One region of the Rhodopseudomonas sp. RCAM05734 genome, then DNA from elsewhere that is predicted to be linked to it. Evidence: predicted binding sites of a transcription regulator. Region 1 holds the regulator's gene; each other region holds the start of a gene.
What was found. Region 1 encodes PhoB, which activates phosphate uptake and scavenging genes when phosphate is short. Its sites were predicted from a motif close to TGTCATNNANCTGTCAT; they were not measured.

Region 1 (9,790 bases):
CAAGCGCCGGCGCTGCCGCTGCGGCGCGGTCCTGGCTCGCATCCGGTCGCGGCGGGCCGGTGATGTGATCGACGACGGTGCTCATTCGGCGGCGCTCGGACAATCGGGAATCGTGGGGTCGGCCCCCTAGACAGAGGGGATCGGCCCGTGAGTTGCAAGAAAATTGCGGCCGTGGCGCGGCCCGGAGCCAAGTCGCCGCAGCGAGCGGTAGCGTGGAACTATGTTGAAACGTCGATCATTGCCGTCCCAACCGCCGATTTGGACCGTCGCGCGGTTTTCGCTATGATTGGACCGCATTTTGGACGATGACATGCCATGTATCGCGCCGTGACCCGCCAGATCGAAGTCACCGTCGAGCCGAACTTCCAGCCGGAACGTTCGTCGGCGGAAAAGCACCGTTTTTTCTGGTCCTACACCGTGGTGATCACCAATTCCGGCGCCGAAACCGTGCAGTTGAAGACCCGGCACTGGGTCATCACCGACGCCGCCGGGCGGATGGAAGAGGTGCGCGGCGAGGGCGTGGTCGGCGAACAGCCGGTGCTCGCCCCCGGCGAACGCTTCGAATACACCTCCGGCGTGCCGCTGCCGACGGCCTCCGGCTTCATGGCCGGCAGCTACCAGATGGTCACCGACACCGGCGAGCCGTTCGAAATCGACGTCCCCGCCTTCTCCCTCGACAGCCCCGACCACAAGCGCGTGCTGAATTAGCGTCTCCGGATGCAGTGCAACGCTCCGGGCTCACGTGCCCCGGACGCGGTGCAGCGCGCCGCCTTTTGGCGACGTGGTGCGCCGCAGATCCGGGGCCGTCACGAACGCCGGCGCCTCGGACGGTCCCAGTTCTGCGCCGCAACGTGGCGGCGATGCTGCGCATCGCCTTCGCTGCAGCGCGCCCGGGACACGAGACCGCTCTGCTCTCAGATTCAATTGTCAAACAGCCATATGTTCGCAGTCCCGCGACGCTGGCGCGTCCGGGGTGTGCTGCATTCCCGCCTTCCCGAAGCGAGAAGGCGCGCGGAACGCCGGGTGCCCGATGCACCCATGGGCTTGTGCGCAGTGATAGAAAGCGCACAAGGCTTGCCACGGTCACACCGGACTGATCCGGCGTTCCGCGCGCGATGGTGTTAACGGCTTATGGCATTGCTCTCCGGCGGCCGACCCGGTTTTTCGTCGCCGTCGCGCCCTCCTGAGGATGTGTCCCTGCCCGGTAGGCCAGGGCTCTCCGGAGGGGCTTGATGCCACGCGGGGCATCGAGACCTCACGCTTTTGCCGTCCGCGCCAGCGCTGTCGTCTGCGCTTCCTCCGGTTCTCACTGGCCATTCTGGCGAGCCCTGAACCGAATTCCGCGCCTGACGCTGCCGCGTCCACCGCATCCCCTCCCGCGTCCGTGACGACGCGATACGCCCCTCTCGGTGGGACAGGATGCACTGGATTATAAACCTACACTGATGATCGTCAAGAGGATGTTAGGAAAAAATATCGCAATTCGAGTTCGGGCCGTTCCCCGGACGCGGTGCACTGCGCCGCGCAAGCACGGCGTGGCGCACCGCAGATCCGAGGCCCAGCTTGGTGACACCAAGAATCCGGGTCCCGGGTCTGCTCAGCAGCACTGTCGGCGATGCTGCGCGCCCGGGAAACGAAGGTCGCCTCCACGGGAACAAGGGCTCCGGCCCGTCCCGGCGACAACGGCGGATGGCGCTTCCGGATGGCGGCGACTACGACTCGACGCCGGCCTCGGCGGGGGTGAACTCGTAGACCGAGCTGCAGAACTCGCAGGTCACCACGACCTTGTCGTCCTTGACCATGTCGGCGCGGTCCTGCGGCGCGAAGTTGTTGAGCATCGCCGACACCGCCTCGCGCGAGCACGAGCACTTCGCCCGCAGCGGCAGCGACGAGAACACGCGGACGCCGCGCTCGTTGAACAGGCGGAACAGCAGCCGCTCGCCCGACAGGTCGGGATCGATCAGCTCGATATCTTCCACCGTCGCGATCAACGACTGGCCTTCCAGCCAGGCGTCATCCTCCGGCGGCACGTCGAGCTCGACGCCCTCCGGCGCATCGCCACCGGAGATATCGCGCTGCGCGCGCTCCGGCGCCTTCGGCAGGAACTGCAGCAGCATGCCGCCGGCGCGCCAGCGATGCATCGGTCCGTTCTCGCCGGTCCGCCATTCCTCGCCGACGGCGAGCCGCACGCGGGTCGGGATCTGCTCCGAGCGCGCAAAATATTCGTGTGCGGCGTCTTCGAGGTTGCCGCCGTCGAGCGCCACCAGGCCCTGATAGCGGCTCATATCCGGCCCCTGGTCGACGGTCATCGCCATGTGGCCTTTACCGAGCAATTGCCCGGTGGTGAGGCCGGGCACCAGTTTCTCGGCATCGAAGCGCGCATAGGCGCGGATGCGATCCGGCGCCTGGAAGTCGACGATCATCAGCGACACCGGACCATCGGTCTGGGTCTGCAGGATGAAGCGGCCGTCGAATTTCAGTGCGGAACCAAGCAGCGTGGTCAGCACGATCGCCTCGCCGAGCAGCTTTGCGACCGGTGCGGGGTAATCGTGCTTGTCGAGCAACTCGTCGAGCGCGGGGCCGAGCCTGGTCAGCCGGCCGCGCAGATCGAGCGGCGACACCTCGAACGGCAGCACCGCGTCATCGATCGGCACCGCGGAAGGCGCTCGGACGGGGGGATCAACGAGGATTCGGGATTCGGGGGATTGTGAGGTCATGGAGCCTATTTGGGGGCGATGGGGCCGGATCGAAAGGTTTTGCGGCGGGAAAAAGTGGCGCGTCTCTTCCTTCCCCTCTCCCCCAAGCAGCGCAGCTGCGCAGGCGGGAGAGGGTGGACGCGCGCCAGCGCGGCCGGGAGAGGGGGCCGCTTCTGCAGAGTGTGCGGCGTCGCCCCCTCTCCCGTCGCGGACTTCGTATAGCCGATGCTTCGCATCGGCGTTATTTCGAAAAACGGCGGCCGAAGGCCGCCTATGCCACCCTCTCCCACCTTCGCGCGGCTGCGCCGCGCGCGGGGGAGAGGGGACGATAGAACCGCACCGGCAAACAACTAGATCGGCTGTAGCTTCGCCTTACGCCACCGCGTTGAGGCACCAGGCCAGGATGCCCTTCTGGGCGTGGAGGCGGTTTTCGGCTTCGTCGAACACCACCGACTGCGGGCCGTCGATCACCTCGTCGGTGACCTCGTCGCCGCGATGCGCCGGTAAGCAGTGCATGAAGATGGCATCGGGCTTCGCCAGGCCCATCAGCCGTGCATTGACCTGGTAGGGCTTCAGCAGGTTGTGGCGGGTCTCGCCGTCCTTGTCGCCCATCGAGAACCAGGTGTCGGTGACCACGCAGTCGGCGTCGCGCACCGCGGCGTCGGGATCGGTGCCGAGCACGATCGGCGCGTTGGTCGCCTTGATCCAGTCGCGGAACGGCTTCTTCGGCGCGAGCTCCGGCGGCGTCGCCACGTTGAGCCTGAACTGGAAGCGCTCCGCCGCGTGCGCCCACGACATCAGCACGTTGTTGTCGTCGCCGGTCCAGGCGATGGTGCGGCCCTTGATCGGCCCGCGATGCTCCTCGAAGGTCATGACGTCGGCCATCACCTGGCAGGGGTGCGACTTCCGGGTCAGGCCGTTGATCACCGGCACGGTGGCAAATTCGGCCAACTCAAGCAGCGAGTCATGGCTGAGGATGCGGATCATGATGATGTCGACGAAGCGCGACAGCACGCGCGCGGTGTCGGCGATGGTCTCGCCGCGGCCGAGCTGCATTTCCGCGCCGGTCAGCATCACCACCTCGCCGCCGAGCTGACGCATGCCGACCTCGAACGACACACGGGTGCGGGTCGAGGGCTTCTCGAAGATCATCGCCAGGGTCTTGTTCTCGAGCGGCCGGTCACGCTTGTCGCTGCTCTTCAGCTTCGCCTTGATGGCAACGCTGGCATCGAGAATCTTTCGCAGTTCCGTGGTGGGCACCTCGTTGAGGTCGAGGAAATGCCGCAGCGCTTTGGTCATGACGCGGCTCCCTGCTGCTGCGCGGCAGACGGTGACAGCGCGACACAGGCGGTCTCGAGGCGCTGGATGGCCTCCTCGATTTCAGCCTCGTTGACGATCAGCGGCGGCAGGAAGCGCACCACGTTTTCGCCGGCGCCGACCGTCAGCAGTTTTGCGTCACGCAAAGCTGCCACCAGATCGCCCGACGGCACCACCGCCTTGAGGCCGATGAGCAGGCCTTCGCCGCGCACTTCGGAAATCACCGAGGGGAAGCTATCGACCGCCGACGCCAGCTTCTGCTTGAACAGCAGCGACATCCGGTTGACATGATCGAAGAAGCCCGGCTTCAGCATCACGTCCATCACCGCATTGGCCGCAGCCACCGCCAGCGGATTGCCGCCGAAGGTGGAGCCGTGTGAGCCCGGTGCCATGCCGGCCGCAGCTTCCGCGGTGGCCAGGCAGGCGCCGATCGGAAAGCCGCCGCCGAGCGCCTTGGCCAGCGACATGATGTCCGGCGTGACGCCAAATCGCTGATGGGCGAACAGCGACCCGGTGCGGCCCATGCCGGTCTGCACCTCGTCGAAGATCAGCAGGATGCCGCTCTCGTCGCAAAGCTCGCGCAATGCCCGGACGAACGCATGCGACGGCGCGCGGACGCCACCTTCGCCTTGCAGCGGCTCGATCAGGATGGCGGCGGTGTTGGGACCGACGGCCTTCTTGACGGCCTCGATGTCGCCGAACGGCATCTGGTCGAAACCCTCGAGCGGCTTGCCGTAGCCTTCGAGATATTTTGCAGCGCCGGTGGCGGCGAGCGTTCCGAGGGTACGGCCGTGGAACGCGCCTTCAAACGTGATGATGCGGGTTCGCTCGGGCTGGCCCTTGGAGAAATGATAGTGGCGCGCCATCTTGATCGCGCATTCCATCGCCTCGGCGCCGGAATTGGCGAAGAACACGTAGTCGGAAAAGCTCTCTTCGCACAGACGCGCGGCGAGACGCTCGCCGTCCGGGCTCTTGAACAGGTTCGACATGTGCCAGAGCTTGGTGGCCTGCTCCTGCAGGGCGGCGACCAGATGCGGATGGCAGTGACCGAGCGAATTCACCGCGACGCCGCTGGTGAAGTCGAGATAGCGCTCGCCGTTGATCGCGGTCAGCCAGACGCCCTCGCCCGAGGTGAAGGCGAGATCCGCCCTGGCAAATACCGGCAGCAAATGAGACGTGCTTGCGCTCTTGGTCATAACCAATCCGATCGGAACTTCGGGTGACTGGGCGAACGCGCCTGTGCGAGATCGGACAACCTACCCCGGAAACGAAACGTGCCGCCTTTCCAGGCGGCACGTGGGCATTATTCTATGGTGACGGCGGTGGCTGTCAACCTCGGCGCACCGCGGAAACCCCGTAGTATTCCGGTGACGGCCCCGACGATCGAGGCAACTATTGGAGTCCGGGTGCGTTTCCCTGATGACAGAATCGCACAAAAAACCGATTTCTCTGTTTTGCAAGCACAAGGATGTGGACGCGCGATGCCTGACTCTTGCGCCAGAGTCACGGCATATTGTAGCTTCTGATCTATCGGGTACGACATATCGTGCGCGATTGTGTTCCACTACGGTCCAGTGTTCGGCGTAAACGTCCGGTCGCAATTTTTGCGCCCGGCGAGCGCTAAGGGATTCGGACTGCAGGGATTTTTGTGACGCTGGAGTCGCTGCGCTGCCTGACATCGGCCGGCGCGACACGAAGGGAAGAGTGCGATGACGGTAATAACCTGGACCGACGATCGCGTCGAGCAACTGAAGAAGCTCTGGGAAGGCGGCCTGTCGGCCAGCCAGATCGCCGCAGAGCTCGGCAATGTGACGCGCAACGCGGTTATCGGCAAAGTCCACCGCCTCGGCCTGTCCGGCCGTGCCAAGAGCCCGACCTCGGCGGCGCCGCGTCCGCGCAAGGCGCGTCCGGCCCAGCACATGATGCGGGTTACGCGTCCGGTGGCCCGCGGCAACACCGCGCTGGCCCACGCCTTCGAAGTCGAAGTCGAGCCGGATCCGGTCACCTATGACAATGTGGTGCCGATGGCGCAGCGGCTGAGCCTGCTGCAGCTCAACGAGGCGACCTGCCACTGGCCGATCGGCGATCCCAGCAATCCGGAATTCTACTTCTGCGGCGGCAAGGCCCTGCAGAGCCTGCCCTATTGCGCGCACCACTCGCGCATCGCCTACCAGCCGGCAAGCGACCGCCGTCGGCAGGCACCGAAGCCGATCAGGTAGTCTGGTTTCCCGGACGCGGTGCGGCATCCTTTATGCCGCTCCGCAGATCCGGGATCCCGATTTCTTCTTTCCAGCAAACAACCGGGACCCCGGATCTGCGGCGCACCACGCCGCTCACGCGGCGCAGTGCACCGCGTCCGGGGAACACCGAAAATCTCCGAAGAAACTACTCCGCCGCCTTGTCGAAGCGGTCATCCAGCGCGTAGCCGGCGCCGCGGACGGTGCGGATCGGGTCCTGCTCGCCGCCGGGATTGAGCAGCTTGCGCAAGCGGCCGATGTGAACGTCCACGGTGCGCTCGTCGATGTAGATATCGCGCCCCCAGACGCTGTCGAGCAACTGCTCGCGGCTGAACACCCGGCCGGGATGCTCCAGAAAGAATTCGAGCAGCCGGTATTCGGTCGGACCGAGATCGATCGGTCGGCCGGAACGCGCGACGCGGCGCTTGTCGCGGTCGAGTTCGATGTCGCCGAACGCCAGCACGGTGGCAAGGCGCTCGGGCGATGCACGGCGCAACAGCCCCTTCACCCGCGCCAGCAGCTCCGGCACCGAGAACGGCTTGACGATGTAGTCGTCGGCGCCGGTGGCGAGACCGCGAACGCGTTCGCTCTCTTCGCCGCGCGCGGTGAGCATGATGATCGGCAACGCCTTGGTCTCGGGCCGCGCCCGCAGCCTTCGGCACAGCTCGATGCCGGACAGGCCGGGCAGCATCCAGTCCAGCACCACCAGGTCGGGCACGCTTTCCTTCAGCCTCGTATCGGCGTCATCGCCGCGCGCCACCGTCTCGACGTCATAGCCTTCGGCGTCGAGGTTGTAACGCAGCAGCGTGGTCAGCGCTTCTTCGTCCTCAACCACCAGAATGCGTGCGTTCATATGCGGTGTACCTTACGTATTGCCGGGAGCAGTGGCGAAGTTGGTCATGTCGCCCTTGGGGCGCTTATCGAGGATCTGCTGGCCCTCGATCATGTAGAACACGGTCTCGGCGATATTGGTGGCGTGATCGCCGATCCGCTCGATGTTTTTGGCGCAGAACATCAGATGGATGCAGAACGAGATGTTGCGCGGGTCTTCCATCATGTAGGTCAGCAGCTCGCGGAACAGCGAGGTGCAGATCGCGTCGATCTCCTCGTCGCCCTTCCACACCGCCATTGCTGCGGGCAGATCGTGCGCGGCATAGGCGTCGAGCACGGCCTTGACCTGCGACTGCACCAGATTGGTCATGTGCTCGAGGCCGCGGATCAGCTTCAGCGGATGGAAATCGCTGTCGAGCGCGTTGACGCGCTTGCCGATGTTCTTGGCGAGGTCGCCGATGCGCTCGACGTCGGTGGCGACGCGCATCGCACCGACGATCTCGCGCAGGTCGACCGCCATCGGCTGGCGCCGGGCAATGGTCAGCACCGCGCGCTCCTCGATGTCGCGCTGCATCTGGTCGATTTCCTGATCGGCGGCGACCACGCGCAAGCCGAGTTCGACGTCGCGCCGGACCAGCGCGTCGACGGAATCGGTGATCTGGCGCTCCGCCAGTCCGCCCATCTCGGCGACGAGCCGGGTCAGTTCCTGCAGGTCGCCGTCGAATGCCTTCGTCGTATGTTCAAAAGCCATAATCAATCCTCTCGCGCGATGCGCGTCAGCCGAAACGGCCAGTGATGTAATCCTGGGTGCGACGATCGGTCGGCGACGTAAAGATCTTGTTCGTGGGACCGAACTCGATCAGCTCGCCGAGATACATGAAGGCCGTGGAGTCGGAGACGCGCGCGGCCTGCTGCATGTTGTGCGTGACGATGGCGATGGTGTACTCGTCCTTCATCTCGTCGATCAGCTCCTCGATCTTCGCCGTCGAGATCGGATCCAGCGCCGAACACGGCTCGTCGAAGAGGATCACTTCCGGCCGCACCGCGATGGTGCGGGCGATGCACAGGCGCTGCTGCTGGCCGCCGGACAGGCTGAGCCCGGAGGCGTTGAGCTTGTCCTTGACCTCGTTCCACAGCGCGCCGCCGCGCAGCGCCTTCTCGACCCGGCCGTCCATCTCCGACTTGGAGATCTTCTCGTACAGGCGCACGCCGAAGGCGATGTTCTCGTAGATGGTCATCGGGAACGGGGTCGGCTTCTGGAACACCATGCCGACCCGGGCGCGCAGCAGATTGAGGTCGAGCTTGGGGTCGAGCACGTTCTGGCTGTCGAGCATGACCTGGCCCTCGGCGCGCTGGCCGGGGTAGAGGTCGTACATGCGGTTGAAGATGCGCAGCAGGGTCGACTTGCCGCAGCCCGACGGGCCGATGAAGGCCGTGACCTTGTTGGCGATCAGGTTGAGGTTGATATGCTTCAGCGCGTGATGCTCGCCGTAATAGAAATTGAGGTCGCGCACGCTGACCTTGGGCCGCTCGTCGCCCTGCACCGCCGAGGGCGGCACTGCAACGCCGGGAACGCTGGTGGAAATCGAAAGCTCACTCATTTGGTTGTCCTCTCGGCGCCGAGAATGCGTGCACCAATGTTCAGGGCAAGTACGGTCAAGGTAATGATCAGGGCGCCGCTCCAGGCGAGCTGCTTCCAGTATTCGTAGGGGCTTTGCACGAAGTTGTTGATGGTCACAGGCAGGTTGGCCATGGTCTTGGTGAGATCCAGGCTGAAGAACTGGTTGCTCAGCGCGGTGAACAGCAGCGGTGCCGTTTCGCCGGCGACGCGGGCCGTCGCCAGCAGTACGCCGGTGATGAGGCCGGCGCGGGCCGCACGATAGGCGATGCGGCGGATCACCAGCGAGCGCGGCAGGCCGAGCGCCGAGGCCGCCTCGCGCAGTGGGTTGGGCACCAGGCCGAGCATGTCCTCGGTGGTGCGCACCACCACGGGGATGACGATCACCGCCAGCGCCAGCGCACCGGCGAAGGCCGAGAAGCCGCCCATCGGCACCACCACCGCGCCATAGACGAACAGGCCGATGATGATCGACGGCGCCGACAGCAGGATGTCGTTGATGAAGCGGATCACGTCGGTGAGCCGGTCGTTCTTGCCGTATTCGGCGAGATAGGTGCCGGCCAGCAGGCCGAGCGGCGCGCCGATGCCGACGCCGATCACCGTCATGATGATCGAGCCGACGATGGCGTTGAGCAGGCCGCCTTCCGTCGAGCCGGGCGGCGGCGTGTTCTGGGTGAAGATCTGCACGCTGATGCCGGCGAGGCCGTTGGTGAACAGCGTGAACAGGATCATCGCCAGCCAGCTGACGCCGAACAGGGCGGCGGCGAAGCACAGCGTACGGATCGTCATGTCGATCCGCCGGCGGTGGGCGTAAATCGGGTTCATGTTAGTTGCCCGCCTTCTTCTCAAGCCGCATCAGCATCAGGCGCGCGCCCGACAGCACGAAGAACGTCAGCACGAACAGCAGCAGGCCAAGCAGGATCAGGCCTGACTGATGCAACCCGTCGCTTTCGGCGAATTCGCTGGCGATCGCCGCCGAAATAGTAGTGCCGGGCCCGAACACCGAACCGGAGATCTTGAACGAGTTGCCGATGATGAAGGTCACCGCCATGGTCTCGCCGAGGGCGCGGCCGAGCGCCAGCATAACGCCG
Region 2 (9,790 bases), 2.0 Mb from region 1:
CAACCTGCTGGCCCTCAACGCCACCATCGAGGCGGCCCGCGCCGGCGAGTCCGGTCGCGGCTTTGCAGTAGTGGCATCCGAGGTGAAGGCGCTGGCCAGCCAGACCGCCAAGGCGACCGAGGAAATCTCCGCCCAGGTCTCGGCCATGCAGGCATCGACCAGCGAGGCGGTGGCGTCGATCACCGGGATCACCGGCACCATCGGCGAGATGAGCGAGATCACCAGCCGCATCTCCGGCGCCGTCGAGGAGCAGGGCAAGGCGACGCGCGAGATAGCGCAAAGCATCCAGTCGGTTGCTGCCGGTGCCAGCGAGATCAGCAATCACATCGGTGGCGTCAGTTCGGCCGCCGAAGCCACCGGCGCCGCGGCCTCGCAGGTGCTGTCCAATGCCCGCGATCTGGACGGTCAGTCCGGCATGCTGCGCGCGGCGGTCAATGATTTCCTCGGCAAGGTCCGGGCGGCGTGAGCCATGCCGGTGCTGCTTGCTGATCCTCTGACCTGCCGGCTCCCCGGAAATGCCGTGCGTTACGGGAAGGTATTTATGGTGGCAATCACGCGTTGCGATTCCCCGTATTTTTACGGAGTCGCAGGCTAATCAATAGCGAGGATATGAACGCTACTGTCGGATTAGGTCCGTCGCCGCGACCGTTCGGGAGATAGCCAGTGCAATTCAACAACCTTCGCGTCACCTCCAAGCTGATCATCCTTGTGGGGGTGACTTTGATGGGGCTGTGCGCAGCCGGCCTTCTCGCCGCCAATCTGATGCGGAACGAAATGCTGACGGCGCGTATCGACCAGACCAAGATCTTTGTCGAGGCCGCACGCAACATGGCGATCGGGTTGCAGAAGCAGGTAGCCGCCGGGAAACTTACCCAGGAAGCGGCGATCGCGGAATTCGTCAGTCGCGCAAATACGCTGACCTATGACAACGGCGCGGGCTACCTGTTCGCCTATACAATGGAAGGTGTGGCTCTGGCGCTGCCGGATCCCAAGCTGGTCGGCCAGAACCGGATTGACTCGCTGCTTAATGGGCGGGGGGTGATCCGCGAATTGCGCGACGGAGCCGCCAAGGGTGAAATTGCGCTCCGCTATGAAAACCTCAAACCCAACTCGCAGGAGATGTCGCGCAAGGTGGCCTACGCGGTTCCGATTCCCGGTTGGAACATGTTCGTCGGCAGCGGCGCCTATCTCGACGACCTCGATACCAAGCTCAAGCCCATCATGTGGACGCTTGGCTTGGCGATGGTCGCCATCGGCGCCATTGCCGGGCTGATCGCCTGGCTGATCGGCCGCAGCATCACGGCGCCGCTCGGCCAGCTTGGCGCGCGCATGGAGGGGCTCGCCAATGGCGCGCTCGACGAGAGCATTCCCGGCGTGGAGCGCGGCGACGAGGTCGGCGCCATGGCCAAGACCGTTCAGGTGTTCAAGGACAATGCGCTGCGGATCCGCGGCCTCGAGCAGGTCGAGGCCGACGCCCAGAACCGCGCGGCCGCCGAGCGCCGCGCAGCGATGCAGAGCATCGCCGACGAGTTCGAGCGCAGCGTCAACGGCATCGTCCGGTCGGTTGCGACCGCGGCGACGGATATGCAGACCACCGCCCAGTCGATGACCGCGACGGCGTCTGACGCCAGCTCGCGCGCCGCCACCGTCGGCGCCGCCTCGCAGCGCTCGTCCGACGATGTCGGTACGGTGGCCTCGGCCGCCGAGGAACTGTCGGCGTCGGTCAACGAGGTGCTGCGCCAGGTGGCGCAGTCGACGCAGGTCGCCAGCCGTGCCGTCAGCGATGCCGAACGCACCAATGCCACCGTGCAATTGTTGTCGCGCGGCGCCGAAAAGATCGGCGAGGTCGTCCAGTTGATCCACAATATCGCCTCGCAGACTAACCTGCTGGCGCTCAATGCCACCATCGAGGCAGCGCGTGCCGGAGAGTCCGGCCGCGGCTTCGCGGTGGTCGCCTCCGAAGTGAAGGCGCTGGCGAGTCAGACGGCGAAGGCCACCGAGGAAATCTCGGCCCAGGTCTCGGCCATGCAGGCCTCCACCGGCGAGGCGGTGGCGTCGATCACCGGCATCACCGGCACCATCAGCGAGATGAGCGAGATTGCCAGCCGCATCTCCGGCGCGGTGGAGGAGCAGGGCAAGGCGACGCGCGAGATCGCGCAGAGCATCCAGTCGGTCGCCGCCGGCGCCCACGAGATCAGCAACAACATCGGCGGCGTCAGCGCGTCCGCCGAAGCCACCGGTGCAGCGGCCTCGCAGGTGCTGTCCAATGCCCGCGATCTCGACGGCCAGTCCGGCATGCTGCGCACGGCGGTCAATGACTTCCTCAGCAAGGTGCGGGCGGCGTAACGCTGACTTGCTCGCTCTCCCGGAATGGGGCAGGCGAACCTGCCCGCGCAGCAAAAAGCCCTCCCGCAAGGGAGGGCTTTTCTCGTGGAGACAAGGCCGAGCAGCGAAGCTTACTTCGCCTTCAGGAAATCGCCGACTTCGAGCAGTACGAACTCGTTGTCGTCGGCCTTGTTGGGCTCGCGGCTCGATGAGAACGGCAGGTTGTTGTCGTTGCCGACGATGATATGCGTGGCATCGACCTGATCGACGTTCTCGATGGTGAAGAACGGGAAGGTCAGAACGCCGTCGTTCAAGGGCTTGAGCGACTTCTTGTCGGGATCCTGGATCTTCATCAGGTCGATATAGCCGATCTTGCGCACCGGCTTGCCAACATTGGCGTCGCTGAGTTCGATCTTGAACACGCGCTTGAACTTGGCCAGATCCGGGAAGCAGTCGGTGCCGCGCTTGCCGTCGGCGCAGGCCTTGTCCTTGGTGCCTTCGCCGTTGTCGCGCTCGATGATCAGGCCGTTGTCGGCGGTGATCATGTTGAAGTCGCCGATCGCATTGCCGTTGTTCTCGAACACATACTGCCAGGAGCGGCCGGTGAACTTCTCGGCCTTGACGTCGAATTCGAGGATGCGCGCGGCTTCCTTGCCGTCGACCTTTTCCCAGTCCTTCTTCTCGGCATCCCACACCGGGCCTTCGAGCAGGCCGTAGATGAACTTGCCGTCCTTCGACGACGCGAAGCCCTCATAGCCCTTGGAGCGGCGCAGGTTGACGTTGGTGAAGGTGGCGCCCGGTGCGCCCGGCGACTGCACCTGCCAATGGTCCGGCGAACGCACCGGCTTGCCGTCGATCACGGTCTCGAACACCGCAAGTACCTTGCCGGTCATGTCGGTCTTGAGGATGTAGGGCCCGAATTCATCGCCGATCCAGAAATTGTCGCCGATGATCTGGAAGCCTTCGGTATCGAAATCAGCGCCGGTCAGATAGCGCTTGGCGGTATCCTCGTGGACGATGCGGAACGGCACCTTCTTGTCGGGGTCGTGCAGGAAAACGGTGGCTTGACGCTCGACCTTGCCGGCCTTCCAGTCGATCTTGTGGTGGTTCAGATACAGCATGTAGTCAGCTGAATTGTAGCGCGAGCCGGCGCCGTTGTCGGTCAGTACCCAGAACGAGCCGTCGGGCATCACCTTGATGCCGGAATGCCCCTGCAGCGGCTGGCCCTTCATCGGCAGCGAAATCCCGGTATCGCGCTCAAAGGACTTGCCCATCACGGTGCCCAGCGCGTCCACGCGCTTGCCGGTGGTGTATTTTCCGGAGGTCTTGAGGTCGTTCGGCGCGTCGGCCGGCGCATCGATGGTCGACATTGCCGGCAGCACGGCATGGCCGGCCAGCTTGGCGGGAAATTCGCCTTCGCTTTGCGCCAGAGCCGCGGACGACAGCAGCAGCATCGACGCTACGGAACAGAGCAGGGATTTGCGCATGGTGGTTCTCCTTGTGGTGACCATGCTGCGTGTTCTGGGGCGCGCGCGTTACGGCGCGCTGACGGATGCATGACGGCGGAATGACAGCGGGGGACAAGGCTGCGGCAAGGGGGCGCAGCCGTCGTCCCCGCCGAAACGCAATTGCGTTTCGGCGGGAGGTGCGCAAGAGCGCGCACCTCAGGATGACGCTCCGTCTGTGGCAGTAGTCCCTACTGCTTCTCGATGCCGGCTTCCCTGATCAGCTTCTCCCACACGACGAGCTGTTCCTTCAGGAAGGCATCGAACTCCTCCGGTGGTCCGGAGAACGCCTCCATGCCGCGGTCGGCGAGATCCTTCTTCATTTCCGGACGGTCGATGATCTTGCGGATCTCGGTATTGAGCTTCAGCACGATATCCCGGGGCATGTTGGCCGGACCGAGATAGCCCTGCCACGAGGTGATATCGAAGCCCTTGACGCCCGCTTCGTCCATGGTCGGCAGATCGGGTAACAGTTTCGAACGAGTCTTGGTGGTCACCGCCAGCGCCTTCAGCGCCTTGCCGTTGACGTGCGGCAGTCCGGTCGGCACGTCCGTAAACATCATGCTGACGCGGCCGGCGATGACGTCGGTCAGCGCGGGCGGCGAGCTCTTGTAGGGAACGTGCAGCATGTCGATGCCGGCGAGCCGCGCGAATGTTGCGCCCGACACGATCGCCGACGATGAGCCGCTCGCATAGGAGTACTTGCCCGGGTCCTTCTTGGCCAAGGCGATCAGCTCGGCCACCGAGTTGGCGGGGATCTCCGGATTGATCACCAGCATGAAGGGCAGGTCGCCGGTGCGGGCGATCGGGGTGAAGTCCTTGATCGGATCGTAGTTCATGGTCTTGAGCAGATAGGGATTGGCCGAATGCGAGGTGTTGGTGGTGACGAACAGCGTGTAGCCGTCCGCCGGCGCGCGGGCGACATAGCTGGCGGCGATCGACCCGTTCGCGCCGGGCTTGTTGTCGATCACGATGGTGACGCCGAGCGCCTGGGCGAGTTGCTGCGAGATGACGCGCGTGGTGGTGTCGGTGCCGCTACCGGCGGCAAACGGCAGTACCAGCGTGATGGCGCGATTGGGGTAGGTGCCTTGCGCCAGCGCGCTGCCCGCCGTGCCGATGGCGATGACGGCCGCCGCCGCCCGCAGTGCCCCGCGGACTCCATGAATGTCGATCATCCCGTTTGCTCTCCCTGTCTCCGGCCTGAGTGGCCGGCATTGTTGCGGGCAAACTAACTGACGGTCGCGCGGCGTCAAAGCCGAAACGCGGCACGCTGATACCGCGTGGCGGAAGGCGCCGCAGACGGCGATGACGATCAGCCGTCGCTGCTCCCGATCGTCCCCCGGGGCAGTGTCCGCAGGGCGGCGTGCGGGAGCGATCGTTGCGGCATGTCGAATAGCAAGACCGTGGTCCCTGTGCCGCACCGCGGCAATCGTTTTGACAAAACCGCGGGCCGTCGTTATATCTATTAGAATAATTCTAATCTAAAATAAGGCATTGAAGATGAAGGCATTTTCAGACTTGACGGAGCGCGAGGTGCTGGCGGTCGCGATCTCCGGCGAGGAGGAAGACAGCCGCATCTATTCCAGCTTCGCCGAGGACCTGCTCGATCGCTACCCGGATTCGGCAAAGATCTTCAGCGAGATGGCCGAGCAGGAAAAGGGCCATCGGCACATGCTGCTGGAAATGTATGAGCAACGGTTCGGGCCGAACCTGCCGCCGATCCGCCGCGGCGACGTCAAGGGATTCATCCGTCGTCGCCCGATCTGGCTGACCCGCAATCTCCCGCTCGATGCCATCCGCAAGGAAGCGGAGACCATGGAATTCGAGGCCGAGCGATTCTACGCCAGGGCCGCCGAGCAGACCACCGACGTCCATGTCCGCAAGCTGCTGGGCGATCTCGCCGAGATGGAAAAGGGCCACGAGCAGCTGGCGTCGCGGCTGTCGGAGACGTTCCTGACGCCGGGCGCACGCAGCGCAGAGGATCACACCAGGCGGCGGATGTTCGTGCTGCAATATGTCCAGCCCGGGCTCGCCGGCCTGATGGACGGCTCGGTGTCGACGCTGGCGCCATTGTTCGCCGCGGCCTTCGCCACACACCAGAACTGGGCGACCTTCCTTGTCGGCCTCGCCGCTTCCATCGGTGCCGGCATCAGCATGGGCTTTGCCGAAGCGCTGTCCGACGACGGCTCGATGACCGGGCGCGGCTCGCCGTGGCTGCGCGGCGGCATCTGCGGATTGATGACTACCGTGGGCGGCCTCGGCCACACCATGCCGTATCTTGTGCCGGACTCCTGGGCCAACGCGTTCTGGATCGCTACGGCCATTGCCGGCGTGGTGGTGTTCTTCGAACTCTGGGCGATCGCCTGGATCCGCGCCAAGTACATGGACACGCCGTTCATGCAGGCGGTGTTCCAGATCGTGCTCGGCGGCGTCATCGTGCTGGCGGTGGGCATCCTCATCGGCGGCGCGTAGCCGGAGCCATCGTGCTTTGCAGCCGCGCGTAGCGGCTCCGATTGCGACGTCGACGGCTCACTGATGCGTCGCATCCGCGCGCGAATTGATAGCAGGACCCGCGCCGTTCGAAACACGAGTCACCCCGCTTCTGACGGACGACATAGCGGCAATATGTAGCTTGGCATACTGAGAAAATTTTCATTTTCCAATATCGAGCTACCACTCGCGTTTGTCGCGCAGCCCGCCCGTTAATGCACAGTTATGCTCCGGCCAATACCTTGACGGCACGAACCATAGGAACGTGCCATGCAAATCGGTCGTCTGTTTTCGCTCTCCATGCTCGCGGTCACGGGATTGGCAGTGCTTCTGGGCGCCGAGGTGCTCGTCCCGCAATATCGAACCGTCGCCAGCAAGAGCGAGGCCATGAGGGCCGTCGAGGCCTTCGGCGCAGTTCTGGTGGTGGGACAGAACATGGCGGGCTTGCGGGCGCCTTATGTCGGACCCTTGTTCCAGGAAGCCGCGGCGACGCCGGTGCAGCTCGACGCCGTTGCGAAGGTGCGCGCGGCATCGGACGCCGCTTTTGCGAGCGCGCGCGAGGCTATCGGTGCACTCAGCGACGGCGCGGCGGTAATTGACGGCCTGTCCAAGGCCGCGGCGAGCCTTACCGACGTTCTCGGTAGCGCCGATCGCGCCATGACCTCACCGATGACGGCGCGCGACCCCGCCATCATCAAGGGCTTCCTGCCTGGCGTCGGCAAGGCCGTCGCCAGCGTCGAGCCGCTTCTGAACCGCCTTGAAAACGATGTTGCCGTGGCGGACGCATCGCTCACGACATTGTTGAGCATCGCCCGCACCGCCCAGGATATCCGCGTCACCGGCGGCAGCCGCGCGGCGACGTTCTCGCTGCCGGTCAGCACCCGCCGGCCGCTGACGCCGGCGGAGATGTCCAGCATGGATCGTGGCCAGGGCCGTATCGACGCCGGCCGGGAACGGATCGAGGCGTCTGTCGATCAGCTCGGCAAGCCGGAACGGCTGCTGGCGCCGCTCAAGGTCGCGATCGAGGGCTATTTCGATCGCGCCGCGCCCGCCATCGAGAAGGAGATGCCGGCCGCACGCAGCGACGGCAAATACGCCATGACGTCCGACGTCCTCGCCGCAACCATCGTGCCGGCCATCCAAGCTTTCATCACGGTCCGCGATGCAGCGCTGGCCGAGGCCGCGCAGCGTGCCCGCACCGGGCGCGACCACGCCATGATGATGCTGGCTCTGACCTGCGCCGCAGTTCTTGCCTTGCTTGGCGTGCTGGGCGCGGTGACGGTGATGTTGCGCCGTCGGGTGATCGCGCCGGTGGCGACGATCACCGAGGCCGTCAGCGAACTCGCCGCCGGCCGGCATGACGTCGTCATTCCCGCGATCGACCGGACCGATGAGATCGGCACGATGGCGAAATCCCTGCAGGTGTTCAAGGAAACCCTGATTGCCAAGAAAGCCGCCGACGAGGCCGCTGCCGCGGAAGCCGATGCCAAGATCCGGCGCGGCCAGCGCGTCGATACGATGACGCGCGATTTCGAGGCGATGATCGGCGAGATCGTCGACATCGTCTCGTCGGCCTCCACCGAATTGGAGGCCTCCGCCGGAACGCTGACGTCGACCGCCGAGCGCTCCGAGAAAATGACCACGCTGGTGGCGGCAGCTTCCGAAGAAGCGTCCACCAACGTACAGTCGGTGGCCTCCGCCACCGAGGAGATGGCCTCTTCCGTGAACGAGATCAGCCGCCAGGTGCAGGACTCGGCGCGGATCGCCGGCGAGGCCGTGGTGCAGGCGCAGTCGACCAACGACCGCGTCGGCGAACTGGCGAAGGCGGCTGCGCGCATCGGCGATGTGGTCGAACTGATCAACACCATTGCCGGACAGACCAATCTGCTGGCGCTGAACGCGACGATCGAAGCGGCGCGCGCTGGCGAAGCCGGCCGCGGTTTCGCGGTGGTGGCGTCCGAAGTGAAAGCATTGGCCGAGCAGACCGCCAAGGCGACCGGCGAGATCAGCGCGCAGATCACCGGCATCCAGGCCGCGACGCAGGAATCGGTGAACGCCATCCGGGAGATCGGCAACACCATCGCCAGGATGTCGGAAATCGCCTCGACCATCGCGTCTGCGGTGGAAGAGCAGGGCGCGGCGACGCAGGAGATTTCCCGCAACGTCCAGCAGGCGGCGCAGGGAACCCAGCAGGTCTCGGCCAACATCACCGACGTGCAGCGCGGCGCCAGCGAGACCGGATCCGCGTCCTCTCAAGTGCTCCATGCGGCCAAGTCGCTGTCCAGCGAAAGCGCGCGCCTCAAGGCCGAGGTCGCCCAGTTCCTCAACTCGGTTCGCGCCGCGTAGCGCGATCCGCCAGCACTTGCCACGCGCAAGCTGCCTGCGTTCGGAAGCTGGGCATTGCTGAGGCGCTCTCCGACAAGGGCTCGATGACCAGGTGCGGGTCCCCGTGGCTGCGCGGCGGCATCTGCGACTTGATGATCAAGAGCACACGGATATGCCGTTAGTGCAGGCAGTGTTCGAGATCGTGCTCGGTGGAGTCATCGTGCTGGCGGTCGGAATATTGATCGGCGGCGCGTAGCCGCCGCCGGTTGCGTCCCTGCAGTCCTACGTGATGCCAAATCAACTCGAAATTAACCGAGTGCCACCTAAAGCTTTATTTACTGTCGTTGCATCACCAAAATTGCGTTCAAAGAAAATGCAGGCCGGCGTTCGAATGGACGCAAGCGCAGATTCTCCGCTGTCGGCGGGCATGCGCGGGCACGACCATTCGCGCGCCTGACCAGACCGTTTCGGGGCCCCCCATGAATCTTCGAATCCGCACGCTGCTGCCGCTGGTCGTCTGCGCGCTCGCCCTGATTGCGGTCGGCCTTGCCGGACTTGGCGTCCGTGACGCGCTGCAGCGCGGCGCGCAGTCGGAGGCCTTTCTCGAGGTCAACCAGATCGCGCGGGCGTTGCTGCGCAGCTCGGGGCAATGGGCGACGGAGCGCGGCATCATCAATTCCACGCTGAAGGCGCCGGAAGCGGCGGGCGTGGCGCGGCTCGGCGAGATCAAAGCCCTGCGCGAGGCCGGCGACCAGTCCCTCCGCCAGGCGCTCGAACTATTGCGTGCGCAAGCGCAGACAAAAGCCACCGCTGCGGTGATCGCCGACGCCGAGCAGATGCATCGGGCGCTGCAGGCCGTGCGCGGCAAGATCGATCAGGAACTCGGCAAGCCGATGAATGTGCGGGCGACTGAGGTGGTGCAGGGCGCCTTCGCCCAGATCACCCTGGCGATCGAGACTTCGGCGAAGCTGCGGCAGACGCTCGAAACGCTCAGCTCCCCACCCTCTGCGGCGTTGGCGCGACTGGTGATGCTGCGCCACCTCACCGCGGACATGGCCGAGTATGCCGGCCGCGAGCGCGGCTATCTCGGCGGCATTATCAGCGCGCGTGCCAAACTGGGGAGCGAGCAGTTACGCAACCTGTCG
Region 3 (9,790 bases), 820 kb from region 1:
CGGCCGCAACGCCACGGTATCGTCGACCAGGATGATGTCGGCGCGCTGGCCGGCCTGGAGCGTGCCGCGGTCGGTGAGACCGGCCGCTTGCGCCGGCGCTGACGACACAAGCGCCCAGGCCTGCGGCAGCGGCAAGATGCCGTCGGCCACCAGGCGGAACGCCGCCAGCAACTGCGCCGGATAATAATAGTCGGACGCCAGCACGGAGCACAGGCCCTGGGCGATCATGTCGGATGCCTTGGTCCAGCCGGTATGGCTGCCGCCGCGCACCACGTTGGGCGCGCCGGACACGATGAAGTCGCCGGCCGCAGCGGCGGCCTTGGCGGTCTCGACGTTGATCGGGAATTCGGCGATCGTGACGCCGAGGTCGCGGAATTCGTTGCGCATCGCCGGGGTCGCATCGTCGTGGGACAAGGTCGCTACGCCTGCTGTGCCTGCCGCCTGTGCCAGCCGTGCGATCGAGCCCGGCACCTGATCGGCACGGGAGATGGTGCGCTCCACCAACTGATCGAACGCCTCGAAACTCAGCCCGGTGCGCTCCGCCATGCGGATGCGCTTTTCCGGCTTCTTCGGATTGTGCACGGCGGTGGTGATGTGGTCGTTGAACGCCAGCAGGTCGATGCGGCCGTCGGCGAGCCACGCCTTGATCTCGTCCTCGGCGTCGAGGTTGTAGGTCTCCTGCCGCAGGTGAAAGCGCGTGTCGGCGGCAAGCTGCGGCCTCAGCGCCTCGATGGCCTCGAGCAGGCCGCGCGCATTGTCGATGCTGCGCAGGCCCGGTTCCCACGAGCAGGTCGTGCCATGGAATACGGTGGTGATGCCATTGGCGATCACCTGGCGGTCGCTGTCGATCAGCGCCACGTCGATGGGGAAGTCGACGCCCGGGCGCGGCATCATCTGGCGCTCGAAGGCATCGCCGTGAATGTCGACGATCCCCGGCAGCACCAGCAGGTCGGCGGCATCGATGGTGAGCGCGGCGCGGCCGGAATGGGAGTCGACGGACGCAATGTCGCTGCCTGCGACCTGCAGCGAGGTCTCGGCGATCTCGCCGTCGACGAGCGTGCGGCCGCCTTCAATGAGGATGTCGATCATGTGGATATCAGTTGCTCTGCAGGAAGCGATAGGGTGGGCGAGGATTGAGCTTCATATTTGCCGACAAAATCCTCCACGGCAAGGTGGCGGAAGTCCGGCAAGGCCTGGCGCAGCGTTTCGTGGTCCCAGTCCCACCACGCCAGTGCGACGAGCCGCTCGGCAATGCCGTCGGCGAAGCGCGGGCGGATGGTGCGGGCAGGATTGCCGCCGACGATGCTGTAGGGGGGCACGTCCTTGGTGACGATGGCGCCGGCGGCGATCACCGCGCCGGTGCCGATGTTGCGGCCGGGCAGGATGACTGCACCGTGGCCGATCCAGACGTCGTGGCCGATGGTCACGTGATGCGAACGTCGCCAGTTGAAGAAATCGGCGTCGTCGCTCTCGCCGGCAAAGTAGGCGCTGGAGCGATAGGTGAAGTGCGACTGGGTCGCGCGGTGCATCGGATGATTGCCGGGATTGATCCGGGTCATCGCCGCGATCGAGCAGAACTTTCCGATCGTGGTGTAGGTGATCTGGGAATCGTTCACGACGTAGGAGTAATCGCCGAGCGCGACTTCCTGCAGGATGGTGCGGGCTCCGACCTCGCAATAGGCGCCGATGCTGACATCGCGCAACGTGGCGCTGGGATCGACGAAGGGTTCGGTTGAAAGCATCTTGCCGGCCATGAGAAGTCCCGTGGATCACGGCTGCGTTGCGCCTCCGCCTGCGCTCCTCTTCAATCGCTTCCGTGACGGCGTCATGACGCGTGCGTGACGGCCGCACAGATATCCCGGCGTTTGCGACGCGTCGACCTGTGCAGTTCCGGGCGCGTGTCACATCACTGTAAAGGGCAGGCGTTAGCGGTGTGTCATCGATGATGACTGGAGTTTCGCATGCTGGTGGTGGAAGGGTTGACGTGCCGGTTCGGCACCAAGGCAGCCGTGGACAACGCGTCGTTCTCCATTCCGCCCGGGAGCTTCGTCGGCGTGATCGGCCGCTCCGGCGCCGGCAAGTCGACGCTGCTGCGGATGATCAACCGGCTCGCGGATTCCACCGAAGGCCGCATCCTCTATGAGGGCGAGAACGTCACGGCGCTTCGCGGCAAGGAATTGCGGCAGTGGCGCGCGCGTTCGGCGATGATCTTCCAGCAGTTCAACCTGGTCGGTCGGCTCGACGTGCTGACCAACGTGCTGATGGGCCGCCTTGCGGCGACGCCGTCATGGCGCTCGCTGACCCAGATCTGGTCCGAGAAGGATCGCGCACTGGCGATGTCGGCGCTGGAGCAGTTCGACATGGCGCAGCCGGCATCGCAGCGCGCCGATCAATTGTCCGGCGGCCAGCAGCAGCGCGTGGCGATCGCCCGCGCGTTGGTGCAGGACCCCGACATCATCCTCGCCGACGAGCCGATCGCCTCATTGGATCCGCGCAACACCCGCATCGTGATGGATGCGCTGCTGCGCATCAACAAGCATTTCGGCATCACCGTGATCGTCAACCTGCACTCGCTGGATCTGGCGCGCAGCTATTGCGACCGGCTGATCGGCATGTCGGCCGGCCGCGTGGTGTTCGACGGCGCGCCCGCGGCGCTGACCGAGCACGTCGCGCGCGAGCTGTACGATCTCGAGGCCGACGAGGTGATGGGCACGGCGTCGGGGCACGTTCCCGCCGACACAAGAATTCCGGCCTTCGGCACGGCCGCCGTGGCTTGAGCAAGACGTTTCGTACGTGGGCGGCCTGCAGTCGCGCAGCCGCTCTTCCCACCATGACAAAAACAGGTGATCCGATGATCAATCGTCGCACGATTTTGCTCAGCGCCGCGGCGCTGGCCCTCACTGTCTCCGCCGCTTCGGCGCAGGACTGGAAGACCAAATATCCGGAACTCACCTTTGCAGTGGTTCCCGCCGAGAATGCTTCCGGCGTGACCGAGCGCTGGTCGCCGTTCGCCGCTTACCTGTCCAAGGAACTGGGCGTGAAGGTCAATCTGCGCATCGCCAACGATTATGCTGCGGTGATCGAGGGCCAGCGCTCCGGCAACATCCAGCTCGCGAGCTACGGTTCGGCCTCGTTCGCGCGTGCGCGCCTCACCGGCGTCAAGACCGACGCCTTCGCCAATGACATCAACATCGACGGCTCGACCGGCTACTACTCGGTGTTCTTCGTCAAGGCGAGCAGCCCCTACAAGACCGTCGACAATCTGAAGGGCAAGAACCTCGGCCTGGTCGATCCCAACTCGACTTCGGGCAACAACGTGCCGCGCTTCGAGCTCGACAAGATGGGCATCTCCGATGCCGACACCTATTTCAGCAAGGTGGTGTTCACCGGCAGCCACGAGAACGCGCTGCTGGCGCTGTCGCAGGGCACCGTCGATGTCGCCGCCAACCAGTGGACCAACGACAACGACTCGACGCTGCAGCAGATGCTCACCAAGGGCATGCTGAAGAACAGCGACGGTTCGGCGATGAAGAAGGAAGACTTCCGCATCATCCACAAGTCGGCGCCGATCATCAACGGTCCCTATGCCTACAGCTCGGACCTGCCGGACGACCTGAAGGCGGCGATCGCCAAGGCTTTCATGGACGCGCCGACCAAGGACAAGGCCGCCTTCGACAAGCTCTCGGATGGCCAGAAGAAGGGCTTCCATCCCGCCACCACCAAGGATTGGGATGCAACGGTCGAGCTGATCAAGTTCGTCGACAACCTGCGCAAGAAGAAGGCGTCCTGATCGTCAGGCATATGAACGGAGCCGGGTCCTTTTGACCCGGCTCCATATTTTTTGAGATTCGCTGAGATCCGCCAGACATGTCCGCCGCCGTTTCCATCCTGCCGGGCCCGCAGCTCGCTGCCTTGAACGATGCCTACCGCAAGGCGGTGGCGCGCAAGCGGATGCGTATGGCGGTCGCCGCGGCCGTCTTCGCAGCAGCGCTGTTCGCGGCCAGCGTCGGTGCAGAAGTCAATCTGCGTACGCTGTTCACCTATATCGGCAACTTCGTCAGCTATTTCGATCGCATTCTGACGCTGGAAAGCGGCGCGCGGGTGTGGACCGACGTCCCCGAATGGTTCTGGGGCTGGAACAAATGGCTGTGGCTGCTCGGCGAAACCATCCTGATCAGCTATGTCGGGACGTTGAGCGGTGCGATCCTCGGTTTCGGGCTGAGCTTCGTGGCGGCGGAGAATACCTCGCCGTCGGTCTGGCTGCGTTTCGTGGTGCGGCGCTTCATGGAATTCTGCCGCACCGTGCCGGATATCGTGTTCGCGCTGATCTTCGTCATCGCCTTCGGTCTCGGTCCGATGGCCGGCGTGCTGGCCATCGCGATCCACTGCGTCGGCGCGCTCGGCAAGCAATATTCCGAGATGGTCGAGAACATCGACATGAAGCCGGTGGAAGGCGTGCGCGCGACCGGCGGGGGCTGGGTCGCCTGCATGCGCTTCGCCGTGCTGCCGCAGGTCACCGCGGGCTTTGCCAGCTATTCGCTGCTGCGCTTCGAGATCAATGTGCGCGGCGCCTCGGTGATGGGGTTTGTCGGCGCCGGCGGCATCGGCCAGGAACTCATCGTCGCGATCCGCAAGTTCTACTATTCGGATGTCAGCGCGATTCTGGTGCTGATCATTCTCACCGTCTTCGTCATCGATATCGGCACCGGCTGGGCGCGCCAGCGATTGTTCGGCCAGGACGGGCGCAAATGACCATGTCATCCGAGCCCAACGACCATCCCGATCTGGCAGGCCTGCGCGCCCGCTATCCGGCGATCTTCTTCCGGCCGCTGTCGTCGCGTCTCGCGGCGCCGCTGCTTCTGCTGGGGGCGGCGGCGCTGCTTGTGGTCGGTCTCTACCTGCTGGAATTCTCGCCGGCACGAATGCTGGCGGGGTTGCATCAGCTGGTCTGGATCACCCTGATGATGTTCCCGCCCAATCCCGGATCGTCGCTGCCGACCTATCTGGCGGCGATGGGTGAGACCTTGTCCATTGCCTTGCTCGGCACGGTCCTCGCGGCGCTCTTCGCTCTGCCGGTCAGCCTGCTGGCGGCGCGCAACATCGTGCCGTCGGCGATCTTCCGGTCGCCGATCCGTCGCTTCCTCGATACGATCCGCGGCGTCGATACGCTGATCTGGGCGCTGGTCTGGATCAATGTCGTGGGCCTCGGCCCGTTCGCCGGGGTGCTGGCGATTGCGGTGTCGGACTTCGGCGCATTCGGCAAACTGTTCTCCGAGGCGATCGAGGGCGCCGACAAAAAGCAGGTCGAGGGCGTCCGTGCCTCCGGCGGCAATGCCCTGCACGAGATCCGCTTCGGTCTGCTGCCGCAGGTGCTGCCGGTGATCGCGGGCCAGGTGCTGTACTTCATCGAATCCAATACCCGCTCGGCGACCATCATCGGCATCGTCGGCGCCGGCGGCATCGGCTTGCAACTGGCGGAGCAGATCCGCACGCTGGAATGGCAGAACGTGTCGTTCCTGATCCTGATGATCCTGGTGGCGGTGGCTGCCATCGACTTCATATCGAGCCGGCTGCGCTTCGCCATCATCGGGCGACGGGCTGTGGCGTGACGGCAGTCGCGTGTCCCGGACGCGCTGCGGCATTCTTCATGCCGCTGCGCAGATCCGGGATCCAGGTTTCTTCAGGTGTACCAAGGCCCCGGATCAGCAGCGCACCACGTCGCAAGTGCGACGCGTTGCGCAGCATCCGGGGCACGAGATAGAACTACCCGTTTTCCACAACGAACTCGACGCGCTCGGCGACGAAGCGCGAGCGTGAGAACTTCAGCGGTGTGCCGTCGATGCCAACGTCGGTGCTGTCGACGATCAGCACCGGGCGGCCCAGCGCGATGTCGAGACGTGCCGCATCGGTGGCATTGGCGATGGCCGCGGTGATACGGGTCGACAGCCGGCGGTAGTCCGTGATGCCGTAATGCGCCAGTAATTTTGTGGTGGAGTTCAGGCGCTCGTAGACCGCTGCGGCGTCGGCAAAGCGGTCGGCGGGAAACCAGGTGGTGCCGATGCAGATCGGCGTCTTGTCGGCAAACCGCAGCGCCTCGATCCGCACCAGCGGCGCGCCGGTCTTCAGGCGAAGCTGTTTGGCGATGTCCCGCGTTGCCGGTTCGGTGCCGGATTCGATCAGCCGGCCGTCCGGCTCGCGACCGCCGGCGCCGACGATCTCCGAAAACCGCGTGCGCGAACGCAGCGGATAGGTCAGCTTCGGCGCTTCCACATAGGTGCCGCTGCCGCGCTCGGCGCGCACAAATCCGCGTTCCGCCAGCGTCGCCAGCGCGCGGCGCACGGTGTGGCGGTTGACGCGGTAAATCTCCGCGATTTCGGTTTCGCCCGGCAGCTTGTCGCCGGATGCGTAGGTGCCGTCGGCGATGCCGCGCTCGATACCGTCGGCGACCTGCCGCCACAGCGCCACGCCTGTGTCCTGCATGCTCATGTTGGCGATCTACACGCAGCGCTGCGTCCGACGCCAGAAAAAAGTGCAGATGTCATGAAAAGGTCATGGCATCTCCGTATGAAGTTGTCTATTAACATAGACAACTTCACGCAGGCAATCGGACCCCATGACCAGCGCCGACACAGACGATCTCACGACGCGGCGGCAGGCCGCCATGGCCGTGCTCGCTCACGTCGCGGCCGACGATATCGCCGGGCATCTGGTCGGCATTGCCGTCCCTGCCCATGAAAACCTGCGCGAGCCGGAAAACGGGCTGGTGATGTTGCGCGGCCGTGCCGGCGGCGACGGCGCCCCCTTCAATCTCGGCGAGGCCACGGTATCGCGCGCAGCGGTGCGGCTCGCCAGCGGCGAGGTCGGGATCGGCTACACGCTCGGTCGGGATCGCGACAAGGCAGGGCTGATTGCCCTGTGTGACGCGCTGATCCAGACGGCCGACCATGCCGCGGCCATCGAGGCACAGGTTCTCGCGCCGTTGCGCGCGCGGATCGATGCCGAGCGTCGTCGCAAGACGGCCGAGACCGCGGCGACGCGGGTCGATTTCTACACGCTGGTACGCGGGGAGAGCTGATCATGACAACGGTTGCAGAAATGCCGGCGGGATTCGCCAACAAGGTTCTGTCGGCGCAATCGACCTTCCGCTCGGTGATGGACGCCATGGCGCGGCCCGGCAGCGTGCAGCGCATCGCGGCACCCTCCGGCGTGCCCAGCCCGATGATGCGCGGGACCGCGGCGATTGCGCTGACGCTGTTCGATCAGGATACCCCGGTCTGGCTCGACGCCGCGATGGCGACGGCCCCCGACGCCGGCAAATGGATCAGGTTTCATTGCAGCGCGCCGATGGTCGCCGATTCCGGCATCGCGGATTTTGCCGTGATTGGAAATCCCGCCCTGTTGCAGGGGCTCGATTGCTTCGCGCTTGGCAGTGGCGAATATCCCGATCGCTCGACCACGCTGATCGTGCAGGTGGAGAGCCTGACGCATGGGTCGGCCATCGAGCTGTCCGGTCCCGGCATCGACGGCACGACGCTGCTCCGCGCGACGATCGGCGTTCCCGATTTGCTCGAGCAACTGGCCGTCAATCACACGCTGTTTCCGCGCGGCGTCGACCTCATTCTGGTGGCTGACGACGCCATCGTCGCGATCCCGCGCACCACGCGCCTTGTCGCGAAGGAGGGCTGACCATGTATGTAGCCGTCAAGGGTGGCGAACGCGCCATCGAGAACGCACACCGTCTGCTGGCCCATGAGCGCCGCGGCGATCGTGATGTGCCGGAAGTGTCGCTGGACCAGATCTCCGAACAGCTCAGCCTTGGCGTCGATCGCGTCATGACCGAAGGTTCGCTGTATGATCGCGAGCTGGCGGCGCTGGCCATCAAGCAGGCGCGCGGCGACATGATCGAGGCGATCTTCCTGCTGCGCGCCTTCCGCGCCACGCTGCCGCGCTTCGGCGCCAGCGAGCCGGTGGACACCGGGCAGATGCAGGTGCGGCGGCGGGTCTCGGCGACCTTCAAGGACATTCCCGGCGGCCAGATCCTCGGCCCGACCTTCGACTACACCCATCGCCTGCTCGATCCGTCGCTGCTCGGCACATCTGCCGCGCCGGAAGCGCCGGAAGCGCCGGCAGCCGCGGACGAGGCGCCGGTGGCCATGCCGCGGGTGACCGACATCCTCGGTCGCGACGGATTGATCGAAGCCTCGCAGCAGGCCGAGCTGGACGCGCCGGTCGGTGATCTCACCCGAGACGCCCTGAAGTTTCCCGCCGAGCGCGATTTGCGGCTGCAGAATCTGGCGCGGGCCGACGAGGGTTTTCTGCTGGCCATGGGCTATTCCACCCAGCGCGGCTATGGCCGCAACCATCCCTTCGTCGGCGAGATCCGGCTCGGCGAGGTCGAGGTCGAGTTCATGGCGGAGGATGCCGGCTTCGTGGTGCCGCTCGGTGCCATCACCGTGACCGAATGCCAGATGGTCACCCAGTTCAAGGGCTCCGATACCCAGGCGCCTTGCTTCACCCGCGGCTATGGCCTCGCCTTCGGTCAGTCCGAACGCAAGACCATGTCGATGGCGCTGGTGGACCGTGCGCTGCGCGCCCGCGAACTCGGCGAGGACGTCGGCGCGCCGGCGCAGGACGAGGAATTCGTGATGTCGCATTCCGACAATGTGCAGGCCACCGGCTTCGTCGAACATCTCAAGCTGCCGCACTACGTCGACTTCCAGTCCGAACTCGGCCTGCTGCGCAAGCTGCGCAAGGAATTCGAACAGGCCAATGCCGCGCCAGACGCCATGAAGGAGGCCGCGGAATGAACGCGCCGACATACAATTTTGCCTATCTGGACGAGCAGACCAAGCGGATGATCCGCCGCGCCATCCTCAAGGCGATCGCCATCCCCGGCTATCAGGTGCCGTTCGCGTCTCGCGAAATGCCGATGCCCTATGGCTGGGGCACCGGCGGCGTGCAGGTGACCGCGGCAATCCTCGGGCCGGACGACCGGCTCAAGGTGATCGACCAGGGCTCCGACGACACCACCAATGCGATCTCGATCCGAAAATTCTTCGAGAAGACCGCGGGCGTCGCGACCACCACCAGCACCATCGATGCGACGGTGATCCAGACCCGGCACCGTATTCCGGAAGCGCCGCTGCATGAGAAACAGGTGCTGGTCTATCAGGTGCCGATTCCGGAGCCGCTGCGCTATCTCGAGCCGCGCGAGACCGAGACGCGGCGCATGCACGCGCTGGAAGAATACGGCCTGATGCACGTCAAGCTGTACGAGGACATCGCGCGCTTCGGTCACATCGCCACCGCCTATGCCTATCCGGTCAAGGTCAATGCGCGTTATGTGATGGACCCGTCGCCGACGCCGAAATTCGACAACCCGAAGATGGACAACTGCCCGGCGCTGCAATTGTTTGGCGCCGGCCGCGAGAAGCGCATCTACGCCGTCCCGCCGCATACCTCGGTGGTGTCGCTCGATTTCGAGGACCATCCGTTCACGCGCTATCGTCACGACGCGCCTTGCGCATTGTGCGGCGCCGACGATTCCTATCTCGACGAGATCGTCACCGACGACAAGGGCGGCCGCATGTTCGTCTGTTCCGACACCGACTTCTGCGAGACCCGCCAAGCCGAAGGCCATCGCGGCAGCGAGAATGCGGATCTGCCCGGGGAGAAAGCCCATGTTTGAGATCGCCAAGCCGCCGCGCGACGACGACCAGACGCTGCTGGTCGCCGACGGCCTGTCCAAATCCTTCGGCCGGCTGCAGGCCTGCCGCGACGTGTCGTTTTC

Region 2: the regulator PhoB is predicted to act here: its motif matches at 3,882-3,898, upstream of ACUXVA_RS14060 (esterase-like activity of phytase family protein).
Region 3: the regulator PhoB is predicted to act here: its motif matches at 6,537-6,553, upstream of phnG (phosphonate C-P lyase system protein PhnG).

The regions. Positions count from the first base shown of each region.
Region 1 is NZ_CP199742.1:947,010-956,799, forward strand. It holds gene ACUXVA_RS04655 (OpgC domain-containing protein) at 1-85, opposite strand, end outside; gene apaG (Co2+/Mg2+ efflux protein ApaG) at 316-708, shown strand; gene ACUXVA_RS04665 (Hsp33 family molecular chaperone) at 1,713-2,717, opposite strand; gene argF (ornithine carbamoyltransferase) at 3,069-3,995, opposite strand; gene ACUXVA_RS04675 (aspartate aminotransferase family protein) at 3,992-5,209, opposite strand; gene ACUXVA_RS04680 (GcrA family cell cycle regulator) at 5,723-6,232, shown strand; gene phoB (phosphate regulon transcriptional regulator PhoB) at 6,399-7,103, opposite strand; gene phoU (phosphate signaling complex protein PhoU) at 7,116-7,832, opposite strand; gene pstB (phosphate ABC transporter ATP-binding protein PstB) at 7,858-8,682, opposite strand; gene pstA (phosphate ABC transporter permease PstA) at 8,679-9,524, opposite strand; gene pstC (phosphate ABC transporter permease subunit PstC) at 9,526-9,790, opposite strand, start outside.
Region 2 is NZ_CP199742.1:2,952,229-2,962,018, forward strand. It holds gene ACUXVA_RS14050 (methyl-accepting chemotaxis protein) at 1-466, shown strand, start outside; gene ACUXVA_RS14055 (methyl-accepting chemotaxis protein) at 664-2,346, shown strand; gene ACUXVA_RS14060 (esterase-like activity of phytase family protein) at 2,457-3,812, opposite strand; gene ACUXVA_RS14065 (Bug family tripartite tricarboxylate transporter substrate binding protein) at 4,022-5,005, opposite strand; gene mbfA (iron exporter MbfA) at 5,331-6,302, shown strand; gene ACUXVA_RS14075 (methyl-accepting chemotaxis protein) at 6,591-8,666, shown strand; partial or broken gene ACUXVA_RS14080 (iron exporter MbfA) at 8,714-8,901, shown strand; gene ACUXVA_RS14085 (methyl-accepting chemotaxis protein) at 9,125-9,790, shown strand, end outside.
Region 3 is NZ_CP199742.1:125,011-134,800, reverse strand. It holds gene ACUXVA_RS00700 (alpha-D-ribose 1-methylphosphonate 5-triphosphate diphosphatase) at 1-1,089, opposite strand, end outside; gene ACUXVA_RS00695 (transferase hexapeptide repeat family protein) at 1,086-1,754, opposite strand; gene phnC (phosphonate ABC transporter ATP-binding protein) at 1,962-2,777, shown strand; gene phnD (phosphonate ABC transporter substrate-binding protein) at 2,852-3,790, shown strand; gene phnE (phosphonate ABC transporter, permease protein PhnE) at 3,868-4,752, shown strand; gene phnE (phosphonate ABC transporter, permease protein PhnE) at 4,755-5,609, shown strand; gene phnF (phosphonate metabolism transcriptional regulator PhnF) at 5,764-6,486, opposite strand; gene phnG (phosphonate C-P lyase system protein PhnG) at 6,614-7,075, shown strand; gene phnH (phosphonate C-P lyase system protein PhnH) at 7,078-7,686, shown strand; gene ACUXVA_RS00655 (carbon-phosphorus lyase complex subunit PhnI) at 7,689-8,807, shown strand; gene ACUXVA_RS00650 (alpha-D-ribose 1-methylphosphonate 5-phosphate C-P-lyase PhnJ) at 8,804-9,688, shown strand; gene phnK (phosphonate C-P lyase system protein PhnK) at 9,681-9,790, shown strand, end outside.